Regions from separate parts of the Massilia sp. LMS1-1-1.1 genome, predicted to be linked through region 1. Evidence: predicted binding sites of a transcription regulator. Region 1 holds the regulator's gene; the other holds the start of a gene.
What was found. The regulator NrdR, encoded in region 1, represses ribonucleotide reductase genes. The targets are predictions, from matches to a motif close to CACNANATNTNGTG.
Positions count from the first base shown of each region.

Region 2: a site for NrdR is predicted at 4,187-4,200, ahead of MRBLMS1_RS20380 (ribonucleoside-diphosphate reductase subunit alpha). Genes of this name have one in related genera too.

Region 1 covers NZ_JBFPNG010000002.1:49,352-57,078, reverse strand. The annotation lists gene tolB (Tol-Pal system beta propeller repeat protein TolB) at 1-796, opposite strand, end outside; gene tolA (cell envelope integrity protein TolA) at 802-1,821, opposite strand; gene MRBLMS1_RS09165 (ExbD/TolR family protein) at 1,870-2,310, opposite strand; gene tolQ (protein TolQ) at 2,326-3,015, opposite strand; gene ybgC (tol-pal system-associated acyl-CoA thioesterase) at 3,062-3,463, opposite strand; ZMP/ZTP riboswitch at 3,778-3,902, shown strand; gene glyA (serine hydroxymethyltransferase) at 4,014-5,261, shown strand; gene nrdR (transcriptional regulator NrdR) at 5,405-5,866, shown strand; gene pilV (type IV pilus modification protein PilV) at 6,070-6,639, shown strand; gene MRBLMS1_RS09135 (PilW family protein) at 6,636-7,604, shown strand; gene MRBLMS1_RS09130 (pilus assembly PilX family protein) at 7,617-7,727, shown strand, end outside.
Region 2 covers NZ_JBFPNG010000034.1:344,926-352,652, forward strand. The annotation lists gene MRBLMS1_RS20375 (ribonucleotide-diphosphate reductase subunit beta) at 1-852, opposite strand, end outside; gene MRBLMS1_RS20380 (ribonucleoside-diphosphate reductase subunit alpha) at 971-3,922, opposite strand; gene ampD (1,6-anhydro-N-acetylmuramyl-L-alanine amidase AmpD) at 4,314-4,925, opposite strand; gene MRBLMS1_RS20390 (sigma 54-interacting transcriptional regulator) at 4,903-5,976, opposite strand; gene MRBLMS1_RS20395 (PP0621 family protein) at 6,089-6,349, opposite strand; gene MRBLMS1_RS20400 (cytochrome C assembly family protein) at 6,346-7,149, opposite strand; gene MRBLMS1_RS20405 (hypothetical protein) at 7,184-7,483, opposite strand; gene MRBLMS1_RS20410 (hypothetical protein) at 7,482-7,727, shown strand, end outside.

The sequences.
Region 1 (7,727 bases):
CATTGACGGTGTAGATCTGGGTATGGCCGTCGCGCGACAGGGCCACGGCCAGGCGCGAGCCGTCCGGGCTCCAGCTCGGCGCGGAATTGCTGCCTTTTTCATTCGACACGATGGTGCGCTGGCGCGTCACCAGGTTTTGCACGTAGACGATGGGCTTTTTCTTTTCAAACGACACATACGCGACCTTGGTGCCGTCCGGCGACCAGGCAGGCGAAATGATCGGCTCGTTCGAGCGCAGGGCGACCTGGATGCCTTCGCCATCGGCGTCGGCCACTTCCAGCCGGTATTCGCGGCCCGATTGCGTGACGTAGGCGATGCGCGTGGCGAACGCGCCTTTGACGCCCGTCAGCTTTTCATAGATATCGTCGGCGATCTTGTGCGCCAGCAAGCGGTTGAACTGCGGCGCGGCCGCATTGTTCATGCTGGAAATCTGCGCGCCCTTGATGGTGTCGAACAGCTTGTAGCGCACGTCCAGGCGGCCATCGGCCATGCTTTGCACGGTGCCGGCCGCCAGCGCGTCGGCGCCGCGCGACTTCCATTGCTCGTAGCTGACGGGCGCCGTTTCCGATACGGGCGCATCGGCGTCGATCAGCTTGAACACGCCGCTGCGCGCCAGGTCGGCCTTGATAATGCCCGACAGCGATTGCGGCGCCGCCGATTCATTGACGAAGCTGGCGACAGCCACCGGAATCTGGTTGCTGCCGATCCCCGTAATCTCCACGCGCAGCTGCGCCTGGGCGCTTGACGCTCCCAGCACCAGGCTGGCGCAGAGCACGACATAGCTCATTTTTTTCATGGTCATCATTTAGGCAAATCCTTCATCTCGAATATGAGTTCAATCTCGCGTTCCACGGTGCCGTCTTTTTTCTTCGGCAGTGGCGACGATTTATTAATGGCGTTTTCCACCGAGCTGTCATACGCCGGCAGGCCGCTACTTTTAATCTTTCGGACCGAAATAATTTCCCCAGTTGGCAGTTGCTCGATCTTGAACACGGCGCGCGGGTTGCCCGGCACGTCCGTGCTACCGCTGTACGCGATATTGCTCTTGATCTTGCTCGTCAGGGCAGCGACATAGCCGCTGTCCTTGCGTGGCGCGGTCGATTTCTCGGCCGTGCCCGTCGTGCCGGCGCCCGCCGCACCCGTGATGCGGCTCATTTCCGCAGCGCGTGCCTTGTCGGCGGCCTTTTTCTCTTCCGCCGCTTTTTTCGCCTTGGCAGCTTTTTCCGCCGCCGCTTTTTTATCGGACAGTTCCTTCTCGGCTTTTTCTTCCGCCGCTTTTTCTTTCTCTTTGGCCTGCTTGGCTTTCTCCAGCTTGTCGGCCTTTTCTTTTTCCAGCTTGTCAGCCTTGTCTTTTTCTTTCTGCTTCTGTTTTTCCAGTTCGCGCTTTTCTTCCTCGCGTTCCTTCTGTTCCTGCTTGCGGCGTTCTTCGGCTGCCGCTTTCTCTTTTTCTTCCTTCAGCTTGGCCTTCTTGCGCTCGAGGGCGATCTCGGCCTCGCGCAGGTCGACCTTCGGCTCGGGCGCGGCCACCGGCGGCGGTGGCGGCGGGGCCGGCTGTTCCACTTCCGGTTCCGGCGGCGGGGCCGGTGTCGGCTCCGGCTCCGTCGCCACTTCGGGCGGCGGCGCGGCCGTTTGTACTTTCATGTCCCACACTTCCGCTTCGACGGCGACAGGTTCCGTATTTTGCCAGTGTACGCCCACCCACAGGAAAAACAGCAGCCCAAGGTGCATCGCCAGCGCCAGGCCCAGCGAGGGCCAGCGGCTGCGTTCGCGCGGCACGCTGTAGGGCTTGCCGAGTACATGGTCGATTTGTTTGTTCTGCAAAGTCTAGTCTATCTAAAAACGGTCAAGTCTGGAAACAGGATGCTGCGCTTACTTGGTGGCCAGGCCAACGCGGGTAATGCCCATCTTTTTCGCTTCCGAAATGAGCTGGATCACATCGTCGTACTTGCTTTCCTTGTCGCCCGCGATCATCACGGGATAGTCGGGATTGCTCTCGTGCAAACCGCGCAGCTTGCGCAGCAGGGCGTCGCGGTTCGGTTCCGTTTCCGGCGACAGCTGCTCCTTGCCGATGACGCCGATCGACAGCGAACCATTCGGTTTCAGCACGATCTGAATATAGTCATCGGGCGGTTTCGCCGACTTTTCCGCGTTGGGCAAGTTCACCACGCTGGGATTGTTCGACGACGGCATCACCATGAAAATGATCAGCAGCACCAGCATCACGTCGATGTACGGCACGACGTTGATCTCGGACTTGAACTTGCGGCCACGGCCGCCGCGCATGCCGCCGCTATTGAATGAGGAACCCATGGACGCTGCCCCCTCTTAGCGCGACTGGCGCTGCAAGATGTTGGAGAATTCCTCGACGAAGCTTTCGAAGCGGATCGCCAGGCGGTCGATGTCATGCGAAAAACGGTTGTAGGCGACGACGGCGGGAATCGCGGCGAACAGGCCGATGGCGGTGGCGATCAGCGCTTCGGCAATGCCGGGCGCGACGGCGGCCAGGGTGGCTTGCTGCACGTTGGCCAGGCCGCGGAAGGCGTTCATGATGCCCCAGACGGTGCCGAGCAAGCCGATGTACGGCGAGACGGAGCCGACGGAAGCGAGGAAGGCCAGGTGCGATTCGAGCACGTCCATTTCACGCTGGAAGGCGGCGCGCATGGCGCGGCGTGCGCCGTCGAGCACGGCACCGACGTCCAGCGCGTCGCGCGAACCGTAGGAAGCCTTGCCCTTGATGAATTCGCCCATGCCGGCATCAAAAATGCGGGCCAGCGCGCCGCTCTGGTCGCGGTTGCCGCTGGCGTTCTGGTGCAGCGCATGCAGGTTGCCGCCGGCCCAGAAGCTGCGTTCGAATTCGATGGTTTGCTTGCGCGCCTGGCGCACGGCGAACATCTTGCGGAAAATGTAGGTCCAGCTGGTCAGGGAAATCAGCAGCAGCAGTGCCATGATCAGTTGCACGATCAGGTGGGCATTGGAGATGAGCGCGAGGAAAGAAAGATCTTGTGTAACGTTCATTGGCTGGCAGTCTGTTGGGTGAATTATCCGGGGTGGCGGGTGGGGTTCAGGCAGCGCGCATGCGGGCCGCTACCGCATCGGGCACGGCGCGCGGGCGCAGTGCCGAATCGACGCAGCCGATCTTGACGCGTGCCGTGTTGAGCAGGCAGTCGCCGCACCAGGCTTGTTGCAGGAAAACGATGGAGGCGCGCCCCATTTTCTCTATACTTAATGTCAATCTTACCGTGTCATCGAGCCTGGCTGGCGCATGATAGTCGGCGTTAACGCTTTTGACAACGAACATCGCGTCATGCTGCTCCAGCAATTCCTGCTGGCCCACGTCGATGGCGCGCAGCCATTCGGTGCGCGCGCGCTCGAAGAATTTCAGGTAGTTAGCGTAATAGACGATGCCGCCGGCGTCGGTGTCTTCATAGTAGACACGTACGTTCCAGGTAAAGACTGAAGGCATGTTTATTGCGCCAGTAGTGAGATTGAGCAACATTTTACGCGATTTTTCTTCTTGTGACTGTGGGCGCTTGCTGGAAAGCCATGCAAAAGCTGCATATAAGTTGCACCGCAGCATTGTAAATCTGGCGTGTGCAATGGCAAGCTTCGTAACATACGCTTACAAGCCATGACCAGGTTTAAGTCCAGCTTAAGAGCTACAGGCATGCTCCGGGCGGCCTGTGGCCATGTCCGGGCTGCGGTGGCGCGCGGCGATTATAGCCGCACGGTTGCATTCCTTGCTCAATTTCGGCACTTAACTTACAATTTGCATTCCATTACGTCTCACGTGACTGGCGAAAAGTCGGGCGATCTCCATGGATGGTGATCGGCAAACCGGCGAAAGGTGGGCACCCACCGGGAAACGTGAGATTTTTCATCAGCCGTTCGCCTGGGTAGCCACTATGGAAAAGCACGAAGAGGCTGCCTGTCCAATGTTGTTATTCACTTAACGTCGGCTCCCCTCATTCGATCCAATCTGCCAGTACAAGCACCCTCATACTTGGAGTTTTTACATGTTTGCAAAAGATCACACCCTCGCCAACGTCGATCCTGAATTGTTCGCCGTCATTCAAAAAGAGAACACGCGCCAGCACGATCACATCGAACTGATCGCGTCGGAAAACTACACGTCGCCAGCCGTAATGGAAGCGCAAGGCTCGCAGCTGACGAACAAGTACGCCGAAGGTTATCCAGGCAAGCGCTACTACGGTGGCTGCGAATACGTCGATGTGGCCGAGCAACTGGCCATCGACCGTGTGAAACAGCTGTTTGGCGCCGAATGCGCGAACGTGCAGCCGAACTCCGGCTCGCAAGCGAACCAGGGCGTGTTCTTTGCCATGTTGAAACCAGGCGACCTGATCATGGGTATGTCGCTGGCCGAAGGCGGCCACCTGACCCACGGCATGCCGCTGAACATGTCCGGCAAATGGTTTGACGTCGTGTCCTACGGTTTGACGCCGGAAGAAGACATCGACTACGAGGCAATGGAGCGCCTGGCCCGCGAACGCAAGCCGAAGCTGATCATCGCCGGCGCGTCCGCATTCTCGAAAAAGATCGACTTCGAACGCTTCAGCAAGATCGCCAAGGAAGTTGGCGCCTACTTCATGGTCGACATGGCCCACTACGCCGGCCTGATCGCCGCCGGCCTGTACCCGAACCCGGTGCCGTTCGCCGACTTCGTCACCTCGACCACGCACAAATCGCTGCGTGGCCCGCGCGGCGGCATCATCCTGATGAAGGCCGAACACGAAAAAGCCATCAACTCGGCCATCTTCCCTGGCATCCAGGGCGGCCCGCTGATGCACGTGATCGCCGGCAAGGCCGTCGCCTTCAAGGAAGCACTGAGCCCTGAATTCGTCGAATACCAGAAGCAAGTGATCAAGAACGCCGACGTGCTGGCGAAAACCCTGATCAAGCGCGGCCTGCGCATTGTTTCCGGTGGTACCGAATCGCACGTCATGCTGGTCGACCTGCGCGCCAAGAACCTGACGGGCAAGGAAGCCGAAGCCATCCTCGGTTCCGCGCACATCACCTGCAACAAGAACGGTATCCCGAACGACCCGCAAAAACCATTCGTCACCTCGGGCATCCGCCTGGGCAGCCCGGCGATGACGACGCGCGGTTTCAAGGAAGCGCAAGCGGAAGAAGTGGGCAACCTGATCGCCGACGTGCTGGACAATCCGCATGACGCCGCCACCATCGAGCGCGTGAAAGCGGCCGTGAAAGTACTGGCCGACGCGCACCCTGTGTACGCCGCATAATAATTTGTCCAGAATGTGTCATACGGAGTAAGATTCTGTATGACACATTCCTTCGTGCCCAAGGGCGCCCGGAGTGATTCGGGCGCCCTTTGTACAAGGGCGGCGATTTCCCGTAATTATTACTATAAAGTTGTAGCCAGCCCATGAAATGTCCATTTTGCCAGCACGGCGACACCCAGGTTCTCGATACGCGCGTATCGGAGGAAGGGGATGCCATTCGGCGCCGCCGCCGCTGCGGCAAATGCGACAAGCGTTTTACCACGTACGAACGGATTGAACTTATCATGCCGGCCGTCGTCAAAAAGAATGGCAGCCGGACGGAGTTCGCTGCGGATAAGTTGCGCGGCAGTCTGATGCTGGCCTTGCGCAAGCGTCCCGTTGCGGCCGCCTCCGTGGATACGGCCATCGCGTCCATCCAGGAAAAACTGCTGACCAGCGGCTTGCGCGAAGTCGATTCCGGCTATATCGGCGAACTCGTCATGCAAGAATTGAAGCGCCTCGACAAGATCGCCTACATCCGCTTCGCTTCCGTCTACAAGAATTTCGAAGACCTGGCCGAATTCCAGGATGCGATCGCCGAAGTGGGGCAGGCGCGCAAGCCCTGACGCTTGCTCTGACGTTCACCACGTCAAGGTTCGCCTGGCAAGCGGCCTGATCAATCCCACCGCTGTTCTTCCCATCTTATTGCCGTGTTGTTTGCGCCAGCGCAGACCCGGCTTTTTGCGCGCGCCTATCTTGTAGCTGGGCCGCCTGTTCCTGCGACTCTTTCTGCGGAAGGGAGTAGCGCATGCGCAATGGCGGTCGCACTATGTTTCCTGCCGGTGGCAGCAGCCTCGTCGAGGTGCTCGTGTCGCTGCTGCTGCTGGCGCTGGGTCTGCTGGGCGCCAGCATCCTGCAACTGCACTCCCTGCGCGCGCGCCATGAGTCGGCGCTGTTGTCGGCGGGCGTGCAACTGGCTGCAGGTATGGCAGAACGCATGCGCGCGAACAGCGTGCTCATGAATGGCCCCGATACGGGCAATCCCTACCTGAACGTGGCCTACGCGGCGGCGGACGACGCCGAAGCAGGCGGCGGTGCGCCCGACTGCTTCGGCGCAACTGTCTGCAGCGCGGCCGAACTGGCGCAATTCGATATCGCCGAATGGAAGCAGCGGCTGCATGCGGCCTTGCCCGACGCGCGCCTGCATATCTGCCGCGACACTTCCGCATGGGATGCCGCCGCCCAAGGCTTGCAGTGGGCGTGCAGCGGCGGCAAGGGCGCACCCATCGTCATCAAGCTGGGCTGGCGCGGCCGCCTGCCCGATGGCTCGCCCGCCGTGAATGCGGCAGGCGAGTCGCTGCCCAGGCTGGCATTCCAGCTGGGCGGAGGCGGTGCATGAGCGAGGTCCTGTATCGGCATCGCGGCATGAGCCTGGTCGAATTGCTGGTGGCCCTGTCGCTGGGCGCGCTGCTGATGCTGGCCGCCAGTAGCGTGCTGCTGGCGGCCAGCGGCAGTTATGGCGACCAGTCCGCCAGTGCGCGGCTCGATGACAACGGCCGCTATGCGCTCGACACCATCGCCCGCGCCGTGCGCCAGACGGCGTACGTGAATTGGGACAGCAGCGCCGCGCCCGTCGCCCATGCCGATGACGACAGCGCGAATGTGGCGGGACTCGATGCGCGCAGCCTGGGCAAGAACAGCGAGGGCATCAGCGGTGCGCTGCCCGGCGCCCTCCACGGCAGCGATGTGCTGGCCCTGCGCTATTACGGCGCCGGCAAGGAAGAGGGCGGTGACGGCTCCGTGCTCAATTGCGCGGGCTTCGGCGTGGGTGCCGCGCAAACGGAGGCGCAGCGGGGCTGGAGCATTTTCTATGTGGCACAAGGTGCCGATGGCGAGGGCGAGTTGCGCTGCAAATACCGTGGCGAGAACGGCTGGGGCGCGGACGCCATCATTCGCGGCGTCGACGGTTTTCAGGTGCTGTATGGCCTCGACACGGACACGCCGCCCGACGGCGTGGCGAACCGCTATGTCAACGCCAGCGCGCTCGAGGCCTACGATGCGGCGCTGGTGCTGGAGGGGGCGGATGCGGCGGCGCGCCAGCGCGATCTGCACCGGCGCACGCACTGGAAGCGCGTGGCCAGCGTGCGCGTGGCCCTGCTGCTGCATGGCGAGGCGGGCCAGGCGGACAAGATGGCGGAACTGGGGCCGGCGCAGTTCGACCTGTTCGGCAAGGCGTATGCCGAGGCGCACGGCGCCGGCGACACGGGCGTGCGCATCGCGCGCGCCTCCTTGCCCGCCGCGACGCGCTCGCGGCTGCGGCAACTGGTGCAGACGAGCATCATGCTGCGCAACGGGCCGGCCTAGGCGGGCAGCGCGATGGCAGGCAGTGGCATCCGCCGTTGCAAACCGTGGTGCCCAACTTGCGTACGCCACGGTGGCGCCACCCTCGTGTATGTGCTGTGCCTGCTGGTGATCATCTTGCTGCTG
Region 2 (7,727 bases), on a different contig from region 1:
CCACAGCTGCGGGTTTTCCATCTTGATCGTGTTGATCAAGTCGATGCCGAAGTTGCAGTGCATCGATTCGTCGCGCAGGATGTACTGGTACTGTTCCGCCGCGCCCATCATCTTGTTCTGGCGGCCCAGCGCCAGGATCTGCGTGAAGCCAACGTAGAAGAACAGGCCTTCCATCAGGCAGGCAAACACGATCAGCGATTTGAGCAGCTTCTGATCGTTTTCCACCGTGCCGGTGACGAATGCCGGGTCGGTCAGGGTGTTGATGAACGGGATCAGGAACTCATCCTTGTCGCGGATCGACTTGACTTCGTTGTAGGCGTTGAAGATCTCGCCTTCGTCCAGGCCCAGCGATTCGACGATGTACTGGTAAGCGTGCGTGTGGATCGCTTCCTCGAACGCCTGGCGCAGCAGGTACTGGCGGCACTCGGGCGCCGTGATGTGGCGGTAGGTACCCAACACGATGTTGTTGGCAGCCAGCGAGTCGGCCGTCACGAAGAAGCCCAGGTTGCGCTTGACCAGGCGGCGCTCGTCGTCCGTCAGGCCGTTCGGGTTTTTCCACAGCTCGATATCGCGCTGCATGTTCACTTCCTGCGGCATCCAGTGGTTGGCGCAGCCGGCCAGGTATTTGTCCCACGCCCATTTGTACTTGAACGGCACCAGCTGGTTGACGTCCGTCTTGCCATTGATGATGCGCTTGTCGTCCGCATTCACGCGGCGCGCCACTTGCTCGGCGTTCGCTTCGGACGGCTCGGCACCTGCCGGCAGGTTCAATTCGGTATTACCCAATGGCGCTTGCTGCGCCGGACGCGGCACAGCTGCCGACGTGGTTTCATCATCCCATGACAACGACATATTCTTCTTCCTTTCCATGCCGGCGAGCCGGCGGTCCGCAACAGGCCCGTTGAATCGGACAATGCGGACATTGACAACATTGAATCAGCCCAGACGCTCCGGGCTGACAACTAAAATCTTATTGGCAGGCTTCGCACTCTTCGAAACCGTCATCACCTGGGCGCAGGTAGCAGGCTTCGCCATCGGCGTCGTCCGCTGCCGCTGCCACCACTGGCGCCACGGCCACCGCTGCTGCCGCCACGGCCGCTGCCTGGGCGCTTTGCGCGCTGGCCGACATGCCGCCATCGACTGCCACGGCGTTCAGGGCGCCCGTCTTGGAGGTCGATTTCTCCATGTGGGTAGCGGCGATGGTACGCAGGTAGTACGTGGTTTTCAGGCCACGCAGCCATGCCAGCTTGTAGGTTTCGTCCAGTTTCTTGCCCGATGCGCCAGCCATGTAGATGTTCAGCGACTGGGCCTGGTCGATCCACTTCTGGCGACGCGAAGCCGCTTCCACCAGCCAGCTTGGCGACACTTCAAAGGCGGTGGCGTAGATATCGCGCAGGTCTTGCGGGATGCGGTCGATCTTCACCAGCGAGCCGTCGAAGTACTTCAGGTCCGAGATCATGACTTCATCCCACAGGTCGCGCGCCTTCAGGTCGCGCACCAGGTAGCCGTTGATCTCGGTGAATTCGCCCGACAGGTTCGATTTCACGTACAGGTTCTGGAACGTCGGCTCGATACAGGCCGACACGCCGATGATGTTCGAAATCGTCGCCGTCGGGGCGATCGCCACGCAGTTCGAGTTGCGCATGCCGAACTTGGCGATGCGTTCGCGCACCGGGGTCCAGTCCATGGCCGACGAGGAATCGACTTCCAGGTAGCCGCCGCGCTCTTCGGCCAGCAGTTTCACCGAATCCTGCGGCAGGATGCCGCGGTCCCACAGCGAACCGGCGTACGACTCATAGCGGCCGCGCTCTTCGGCCAGTTCCGTCGACGCCAGGTAGGCGTAGTAGCAGACGGCTTCCATCGAGGTGTCGGCAAACGATACGGCGGCGTCCGAGGCGAACGGCACGCGCATCATGTGCAGGCAGTCCTGGAAGCCCATCACGCCCATGCCGACCGGACGGTGGCGCATGTTCGAATTGCGCGCCTTGTCGACGGCGTAGTAATTGATGTCGATGACGTTGTCGAGCATGCGCATGGCGGTGCGGATGGTCTTGGCCAGCTTGACGTGATCGAGCTTGCCTTCCTTCATGTGCGCCGGCATGTTGACGGAACCGAGGTTGCAGACGGCGATTTCGTCAGGACCCGTGTTCAGCGTGATTTCCGTGCACAGATTCGAGCTGTGGACGACGCCGACGTGCGACTGCGGGCTGCGGATGTTGCAAGGATCCTTGAACGTGATCCATGGGTGGCCCGTTTCAAACAGCATCGACAGCATCTTGCGCCACAGGTCCAGCGCGGCGATCTTCTTGAAGACGCGGATTTCGCCGGCGGCGGCCTTGGCTTCGTAGCCCAGGTAAGCCTGTTCAAACGCCTTGCCGACCTTGTCGTGCAGGTCTGGCGTGTCCGATGGCGAGAACAGGGTCCAATCGCCTTTTTCCATGACGCGCTTCATGAACATGTCGGGAATCCAGTTCGCCGTGTTCATGTCGTGCGTGCGGCGGCGGTCGTCGCCCGTGTTCTTGCGCAGGTCGAGGAATTCCTCGATATCCATGTGCCAGGTTTCCAGGTAGGCGCAGACGGCGCCCTTGCGCTTGCCGCCCTGGTTGACTGCCACGGCCGTGTCGTTGACCACTTTCAGGAACGGCACCACGCCTTGCGACTTGCCGTTGGTGCCCTTGATGTGGGCGCCCAGGGCGCGCACTGGCGTCCAGTCGTTGCCCAGGCCGCCGGCGAACTTGGCCAGCAGCGCATTGTCCTTGATGGCGTCGTAGATGCCTTCCAGGTCATCGGAGACGGTGCTCAGGTAGCACGACGACAGCTGCGAGCGCAGGGTGCCCGAATTGAACAGGGTCGGCGTCGAGCTCATGAAGTCGAACGAGGACAGCAGGCTGTAGAACTCGATGGCGCGCGCTTCGCGGTCCGCTTCGTTCAGCGCCAGGCCCATGGCCACGCGCATGTAGAACGCCTGCGGCATTTCGATGCGCACGTCCTGGATGTGCAGGAAGTAGCGGTCGTACAGGGTTTGCAGGCCGATGTAGCCGAACTGCAAGTCGCGGTCGGCGACGATGGCTTTCGCCAGGCGCTCCAGGTCGAAACTGGCAAGTACCGGGTTCAGCAGCTCAGCGGCGATACCCTTGGCAATGTATTGCGGGAAATACGTCAGGTATTCGGCGGCAGCGGCCGCTTGCGGCACTTCCTTGCCGAACACTTCCTTGCGCACCGTGTGCAGCAGGATGCGGGCCGTGACCTGGCTGTAGGCCGGATCTTTTTCCATCAGCGCGCGCGCCGCCAGGATGGCCGACTTGTGCAGCTCTTCGACAGGCACGCCGTCGTACAGGTTTTTCACGGTTTCAGCCAGGATGGCGTCGGCATCGACGTGCTTTTCCAGGCCGGCGCAGGCGGCGTTGATCAGATCGCGCACTTCCTGCATGTCCAGCAGGCGGCGCACGCCGTTGTCGGTGACGTTCAGCTGGGGCGCGGTCACTTGCGCGGACGCGCCTTGCGCTTCCTTCTGCAAACGGCGCTCTTCCATGTGCTTGGCGCGGTACAGCACGTAGGCACGCGCCACGTCGTGCTCGCCCGAACGCATCAGCGACAGTTCCACCTGGTCTTGCACGTCTTCGATATGGAAGGTGCCGCCACCCGGATGGCGGCGCACCAGCGCGGCGACGACGCCGTCCGTCAGTTGTTCCACCAGTTCGCGGATGCGCGCCGAGGCGGCGCCCTGGCCGCCGTTAACGGCCAAAAACGCCTTGGTCATGGCGATGGCGATCTTCGAAGGCTCAAATGCCACCACTGCGCCGTTGCGGCGGATGATGCGATAGTCGCCCAATGCCGCGCCCGTGCTCGCCACGCTGTTGGCCGCGCCTGGCGCTGGCGATACTGGCGTTGGATGGATGGAAATATCTTGTGGTGATTGCATTGAAGCTCCCGTTGTCAGCTAAAGTCAGCCTGCAGTTTTGCTGCCGCGTGTGTTGTTGAATAGAACGCCCGATGGTCAGGGTTTCTTCAGGTATTTGTTGCTAAATAGTAAATTCATAGTGCATAAAACAGCTCAGTATCCATCTCGCCACACCGCACTGCCCGGCTGGCGCGAAACACGATCAAGGGTGATAAACCGCCAGTTCCAGTGCTTTATCAGCAATCCGGGTAGCTTTGACAATAATTCTGAAAACGTCTGTGATGGCACTACATATAGTCTCTACATCCAACTTCTGCACTAATTGTAGTACCCATCGGAGGGTGATGCAATAGTTTTCCGGCATCCGTCGGCGTAATTTTTTGTATTTTCATATACGATTTCGGTTGACTTTTCAGGGTGTGGATGGAAAGCCCAATCCCCGCGAAGTAAGCGCTAACGCAGGCTGCCCGCGCAAGGTTTCCAACCAGCATTTTTGATAAAAATGCCAGTCAAAAAACGGCCCCGGATCCGTCTTCCTCCCCGGCGCGATATGCTCGTGCCCGCGCACCTGCGACAGCCCGTAGCGCGCCACCAGCGCCGCCGTCAGCGCCGCCAGCACATGGTATTGCCGCCGCTGGAAGGGCACATCGTCCGCGCCTTCCATTTCGATACCGATGGAATAGCCATTGCACTGCGGGCGTCCTTCGAACATGGACGCGCCCGCATGCCAAGCACGTTGATCAGTAGAAACATATTGCAGCAGCGCACCATCGCGCCGCACAAAAAAGTGCGCCGACACCTGCAAGCCACGCAGGTCGGCGAAAGAAGGATCGGCATTATAATCTACCCGGCCCGTAAACAAGTCCGACACATGCGGCCCGCCAAAGTGGCCGCCCGGCAAGCTGATGTTATGGATCACCAGCAAGTCGACTTGCGTACCGTCCGGGCGCGCATCGTGGTGCGGCGAGTCATAGCGCAGCGCACCGTCGCACCAGCCGTCTTCATCTATCGTCCATACGCTCATCAAGTAAAGCTTCCTGTATCGTCAATTTCTGCATGCGGTAACGCAACTGGCGCACGCTCAAGCCCAGCTGGCGCGCCGCCCGTGCCCGGTGGTAGCGCGCCTGCACCAGCGCCAGCATGATCATGTCGCGCTCGGCCTGGCGCAAATACACGTCGAGCGGCAGGACGGGGCCCACGCCATGCGCGGCCATGCCGGGCAGGCATAGTTGCCGTTCCGGCAAGTCCGGCAATGCCGGCGCCGCCCGCAAAGGCATAGTGCCCGCCGTGGATGGCAAGGCCAGCCCGTCGAGCGCGATCACGCCGCCGTCGGCAAAGGCCAGCGCCCGCTCCAGCACGTTTTCCAGTTCGCGCACATTGCCGGGAAACGCATACGCGGCCAGGGCCGCCAGCACGGGCGGCGCCAGGCTCACGGCCCGGCGTGGCGACAGGCGCGCGAGGATCACCTCACATAATACCTGCAGATCGCCGCGCCGCTCGCGCAGCGGCGGCAGCGCCAGCTCGATCACATGCAGGCGGTAAAACAGGTCCTGGCGAAACGTGCCGGCGGCCACGCCGCGCGCCAGGCCATGCTGGCTGGCGCACAGGATGCGCACGTCGACGGCTTCGTCGCTACTGCCGCCCAGCTTGCGCACGCGGCGCTCCTGCAGCACACGCAACAGTTTTACCTGCATGGCCAGCGGCAGATCGTCCACTTCATCGAGCAGCAGGCTGCCGCCATGAGCCGCCTGGAACAAACCCTGGCGTTCGTGCAGCGCGCCCGTATAGGCGCCCGGGCGGCAGCCGAAAAATTCCGCTTCCATCAGCGCTTCGGGAATGGCGCCGCAGTTGACGGCGATAAACGGGAAGCTGGCGCGCGCGCCCTGCGCATGGATGGCACGCGCCGCCAGTTCCTTGCCCGTGCCCGATTCGCCGCGGATGGCCACCGGCGCGCCACAGCGGGCGATTCGGCCGATCTGCGCGCGCAGCGCCTGCATGGGCAGCGAGTTGCCGCTCAGTTGCGGCGCCGGCGGCATATCGGCGGCAGAATGCTGGCTGGGACTGGGACGGGACATGGAAGCGCGCCTTTCCGCAATGGCGGCGGCGAACCGCCTCTTGCAGATGCTACGCCGGACGGAGGCTGGAAGACGTTACGATACGGATGAGCAACGGCGCACCGGCCTGCCCTTACAAGGTGGCGTGCGCGTGGCTGCAGTAATCGTGGCCCTTGGCCTGCACGTTCTCCGAAGCCGGATAGTACACGCCGCAATGGGCGCAGCACAGCATCAGCTCGGCATCGGGCAATTCCTGCGGCCGGCCGGGCGGCGCAAACGGATTCGGCTGCTGTTGCTGCTGCGCGCGGGCGCGCTGCTGCATGCCACGGATCTTGCTGCGGATAGCAAACAGCACCAGGAACACCAGCGCCAGCCAGAATAAAACACGTGTCATGCGAATCCTCGGTGTAAAACCACTTCCAGTACAAAACGGCTGCCGACATAGGCCAGCAGCAAGGTGGCGAAACCGGCCAGGGTAAAGCTCAGGGCCGTCTTACCGCGCCAGCCGCGGAAGCGCCGGCCTGCCAGCAGCGAGGCAAACAGCAGCCACGACAGCATGGTAAACACGGATTTGTGATCCCAGTTGAGCGCCTTGCCAAACAGTTGCTCAGAAAACACGATGCCCGACAGCACGGTCAGGCTGAGCAAAATAAAACCCAGGCCGATCATGCGGAACAGCAGTTTTTCCATCGTCAGCAGGGCTGGCAGCTGGTCCAGCGCCGTGCCGATGAAGCCGCGGCTTTCGCTGCGCGTATGCAGACGCGATTCCTGCAGCGCCATCAGCACGGCGTGAAAAGCGGCAATCGTCAGGGTGCTGTAGGCGAGCACGGCCACGGCAATATGCCAGCCGAAAACGGCCGACTTGCCTTCCATGCTGACCTGGCTGCCAGGAAAGGCCCAGGCCAGGCCGATGGCGAGGACGGCGCTGGGCATGACCATGCGGCGCAGTCCGTCCAGGCTGAAATTGCGGTTCTCTATCCAGTAGGCGCCCACGGAGACCCACAGCGCGGCCGACAGCATGGCGGAAAAACCGAAGCGCAAGGTGCCCGGCGCCATCAGGTCGAACCACAGGGTAGCGGCGTGCGCCAGCCAGGCGACGCCGGTCAGGCCGGCAATGAGCCGGGCACGGGACGAGGGAAGCACCGCGCATGCCGCATACAACAGGGCGGCGATGAAAAAGAAATAGATCTGCATAGTTTAAGTTTACACCATAGCCGGCAAGCGCGATTCAAGCGACAGTATGGGCTGCAGGCAATTCGCCGCCAGCCGACACCGCAAGCCTGCCATGATATCGCGCCTCGGGCGCGGCGGGGTGGCGCACCCTCAAGATTTTGGCAATCTTTCCTGCGGCGCACTGCCGCCGCGTCACGGCCACGTTGCCATCTGGATGAGCCAGCCCTATAATTATGTCCATAGAGCAACAATCTTTCACTTTTCGCCACTCGCCCACCACCGCCATGTTTTCTTTCAAAAAAATTTCCTGGACCTGTCTCCTGCTGGCCGCCTGCACCGTATTAAGCGGTTGCATGAAAGATGCGCCTTCCCAATCCACATACGAGGAGTATTTCCGCACGTCCATCCAAAGCTATGACCTGTACAAGGAGTACTTCGACATCGCGAAGCTGGAAAAGCTGAACGGCTGGAAAGAGAACGAACAGTACGAAATCAAGGGCTCGGCCGTGCTGCGCGCCAAGGTGGGCTACCTGGAATTGCTGGCCGACGTGGCCGACAAGCTCGAGGCTGAGGCGAAAACGGACGGCACCGTGGGCATG